Regions from separate parts of the Pseudoalteromonas sp. SR44-8 genome, predicted to be linked through region 2. Evidence: riboswitches for the same ligand, from Rfam matches in the RefSeq annotation. Region 2 holds a riboswitch; the other holds the start of a gene.
The links. Region 2 has a riboswitch for cobalamin ahead of H5183_RS12700 (ABC transporter ATP-binding protein). Riboswitches for the same ligand answer to the same signal wherever they lie in the genome.

Region 1 (2,207 bases), on a different contig from region 2:
TATAAATTTGAATTAAAAATATCTTGTTAGGAGAGACTTATGCCTTCATTTGACATTGTTTCGGAAGTCGAAATGAACGAAGCAAAAAATGCTGTTGATAACGCTAACCGTGAACTTGAAACTCGCTTTGACTTTAGAGGCGTTGATGCGTCAATAGAGCTTAATGATAAAACCATTAAATTAAAAGCAGAAGCTGATTCACAGGTTATGCAGTTGTTTGATATTTTAGCGAGCAAAATATCAAAACGCGGTATGGACGTATCAAGTTTAGAGCTGCAAGATATTTCACGTGCGGGAAAAAATGTTTACCGTAATGTTGCGCTAAAGCAAGGTATCGAAAAAGATATGGCTAAAAAAGTCGTTAAAGCCATTAAAGACTCTAAAGTAAAAGTACAAGCCGCGGTCCAAGGCGAAGAAGTACGTGTAACGGGTAAAAAGCGTGATGACCTACAAGAAGCCATGCAAGTAGTGCGCAGTGCCGATTTAGGGCAGCCATTTCAATTTAAAAACTTTAGAGATTAGAAAGCTAGGAGCTAGGTTTCTAGGTGCTAGAAAAAGCCAAATTGCAGCAATGTAGTTTGGCTTTTTTAGTTTAGAACTTATGATTATACCTAGAACCTAGAGTGTTTAGATGTATAGCCGTCCATTGACTTTTGTGCTTAAAATAATCACAATAGCGACCTATTTTCAAGGTGCTTGTGGTTACTTTTCAAGGTTGTTGATTAAGTAAAGCAAGATAATCGGGAAGTTGGTGGCGTTTATAGGATATAAACGAAGTCCAACACTGCCCCCGCAACGGTGATACATACTTTTAGCTAAATTTATTAGCAAGTTATGTTAAGTCCGGAGACCGGCCTTGAAGTCAATTTACTATCACTTGTGCGGTGGGCGCGGGTCAGGGGATATCATGTTAAACAAATCTACTTTAGGCGTAGCAATTGCCGCTGCGTTGTCTTTTTCTGTGTCTGCAGAGCAATCAATAGAACGCCTGACGGTAACCGCTAATAAATTTGAACAATCAATTACTGATGTACTTGCCAGTGTAACTGTTATTGAGCGCAGTGATATTGAAAAAAATAACTATCGAGACTTACCATCAATACTAAGCAACATTGCAGGTGTTGATATTGTACGCAACGGTGGCTTTGGTCAAAAGGCTGATGTATTTGTTCGTGGCGCCACGGCAAAGTATACCTTGGTGCTGGTTGATGGCGTACGTGTCAGTGATGCAAGTTCTGGTAGCGTATCATTAACCAATATACCGGTTAACAGCATTGAGCGAGTTGAGATTGTAAAAGGTGCGAGAGCTGCAATTTATGGTTCTGATGCTGTCGCTGGTGTTATCAATATAATTACTCGTCAAGCAACTAATAATACACTATCTGCTACGTTGGGTACTGATAGCTATGAAAACTACCAGTTAGCAGGCGGGATTGTAAAAGATGCCGTTACTTTTCATTATAACTTAGGCTATGAAAATACTGACGGCTATGATGTAACAGGTAAAGATCCATCACAGCCAGTAACAAAAGATCATGATGACGACGGTTATACCAATAAAAATATTGGTTTTAACTTAGCATATAAAACTGAAAATGCCGGTGTATTTAGTTTGCTAAGCCAGTATAGCAAAGGCCAAGGCGAGTATGACAACGCTTACGGCAATGACGCATATGACTTTGAAAACTACACCGCTAAATTAGGCTGGAAAAAAAGCTCTGAGATTTATACACAAAGTGCCTCTGTGAGTACTTCTCAAGAAGAAAATATTCAAACAGGTACCGAAGATCAGCAGGTTTACAGTACAGAGCGAGTTGAATTTGAATACAGTGGTTTATATACACTAACTAATACGGTTGATATTACCGGTGGTGTTAATTTTTTGAATGAAGACTTATCAGGCTCTTCGGCAAAATCATCTGAAGAACAGCGTGATAACACAGCACTCTTCGTTGGCGTATTTTATGATGATGATACTTGGTTAGGAAATGCAGTAGTAAGAACCGATGATTATGATTTTCATGGTCGTGCAAATACTTACACAACAGGCTTAGGCTATCGAGCAAATAAATACATAACACTACGCTTAAGTCATGGTACAGCCTTTAGAGCACCATCATTGATCAATGCATTTGTTACAGATAGTCAATGGTATATACCTAACAATGATATAAAACCGGAAGAGTCTGTTAATAATGAATTTGGTA
Region 2 (2,207 bases):
ATTTATCATACAAATGGTGGGGCTTCATGGCACGTAAAAAAACAACTAAATCAAAAGGTTCATCAGGACTCAATCGTAAAAATAGTGAAAGCTTCATAGTTAAATTTAGTAATCATGCTGATACTCAACTGTGTGCTTCTGGTTTGATGTATAAAGTAATAGATGAGATCTCTGGTGAGCGAGTAACTGACACAGATACCGTGGTCATCAATCAGCGTATTATGCTTGCTGATGGCAGCGTAATAGCTGATAGTTATAAAGCTGGAATGCCTGAAGTATTTACCTTAGATGAGGCAATCGAAGGATTACGAGAAGGTATTTTATTGATGTCGGTTGGTTCTCGCTATGAATTTGTAATTCCTGCAGAGCTGGCGTGGGGGCGCAAGGGGAATGGTGGGAAAATAGGAGCTAATGCCGTTCTACATTTTGATGTGCGCTTAATCCGTTTAGGATGATCATTATGCTATTGTTAAAAGTACTTTTCTTTAATGTAAGAGGGCTTTATGCCGCCATTTTCTAGTCGCGTTTACTTATTACGCCATGGCGAATTGATTGATCAAGGAGTCTTGGCCGGACATACAGATTTTTTACTCAGTGAACTTGGCCGTGCGCAATTACATCAAGCATGCAATGAACTAACTAATATTGAGCTTGTACAAAGTTCGACTTTGAAACGTTGTAGCGAATTTGCCAGATCTTTTAGCCATGCCAAGAAAATACCACTTTTTCTGACCGATCAGCTCCGAGAGTTTAATTTTGGTGATTGGGATGGCTGTAAATATGATGATTTGTGGCAACAGACAGATTCTCCTAGTCTTGCCGATTTCTGGCAAAGCCCTTGGCAAGTAACCCCCCCTCATGGCGAAAGTATGAGGGATTTTTATCAGCGAATAGCAACGTGGTGGCAAACGTTACTAATTGATATTGCAAGTAATCGTACTCAAGCACAATTAGTTTTAACGCATGCCGGAGTGATCAAGCAACTATTAGGTATTATTTGTCAGTTACCAAAAGAGTCGAATCAGCAAAACATATTTTCAATCGGTTATGGGAAGCTTATTTGTATTGATATTTACATAGATGATAGCGATAAAGCATGGCCCAGAATTGTGTTTTAAAAGACTATTTTTAGCCGTCTAGAAAGATATTAATTGAAATATTTACTCACCCGCCCATAATAGAGCCTTATGTATTTTGGAATGGGGTGTAACTCCTCAACTGTTCCCGCAACTGTAAGTCGCAAGCGCGATAAGTCAGATACAAAATACGTTAATTTATTACCTATTGAGCGGGCTAACTCTTCTATTATCACCATGATCATAATGGTTTGTAGTGTATTGGGTTTAGCTATTGCTAGAGAGATAACACATTGCAAATACCAGCAGTAATTGATCCCCCTTTACTTGAAGTAGCTAATTTATCGTGGTCGGTGGCAAATACCGCCATTTTGCACGATATTAATTTTGCAATAAAACCAGGCCAGTTTATCGGTTTGTTAGGGCCTAATGGCGCAGGTAAATCAAGTTTATTGCGTTGTTTATACCGTTACACTAAACCAGTGTGCGGTGAGGTTATATTTGCAGGGAAAAATATTTGGCAGCTAAGTGCGGATGAATATGCCAAGCAGGTTGCTGTGGTGCTGCAAGAAACACCTTCGCAATTTAACCTATCGCTTTTTGATGTAGTGAGTCTTGGCCTTACGCCGCATAAAAGCTTATTTAGTTCGACAACTAAAAATGATCAACAAATTATTTTTCAGGCGATTGAGCAAGTTGGCTTGAGCCATCATTTACAGCAATCGTTTGATTCCCTTTCCGGTGGCGAGAAGCAACGCGCATTGATAGCACGTTCAATTGTACAAAGCCCTCAATTATTAATTATGGACGAGCCTACCAGCCACTTAGATATTAAATATCAAATTCAATTAATGGAGTTGGCTAAATCGCTAAATGTAACGGTATTAGCGTCGTTCCATGATCTTAATCTTGCAGCAAGTATGTGTGATGAACTACTGGTGATAAAGCAAGGTAAGTTAGTTGCAGCGGGTAGCCCAGAATACGTCATCACGGAAGAAATGCTTAGCGAAGTATTTGGTGTCTGTGCCGAAGTCTCGGCGCATCCACAGAGTAAACAATTAAATAAGGTCATTCCGCGTATTACCTATTTTTACGGTTATCAAGGTGGTGGCGTTGATGCAAAAAAATAAT

Region 1: it holds a riboswitch for cobalamin, as region 2 does, so the genes downstream of both, H5183_RS11815 (TonB-dependent receptor domain-containing protein) here and H5183_RS12700 (ABC transporter ATP-binding protein) in region 2, are expected to answer to the same signal.

The regions. Positions count from the first base shown of each region.
Region 1 is NZ_JACJDS010000020.1:61,902-64,108, forward strand. It holds gene H5183_RS11810 (YajQ family cyclic di-GMP-binding protein) at 40-522, shown strand; cobalamin riboswitch at 696-874, shown strand; gene H5183_RS11815 (TonB-dependent receptor domain-containing protein) at 908-2,207, shown strand, end outside.
Region 2 is NZ_JACJDS010000023.1:829-3,035, forward strand. It holds gene H5183_RS12690 (FKBP-type peptidyl-prolyl cis-trans isomerase) at 27-455, shown strand; gene H5183_RS12695 (histidine phosphatase family protein) at 504-1,118, shown strand; cobalamin riboswitch at 1,159-1,284, shown strand; gene H5183_RS12700 (ABC transporter ATP-binding protein) at 1,370-2,206, shown strand; gene H5183_RS12705 (iron ABC transporter permease) at 2,193-2,207, shown strand, end outside.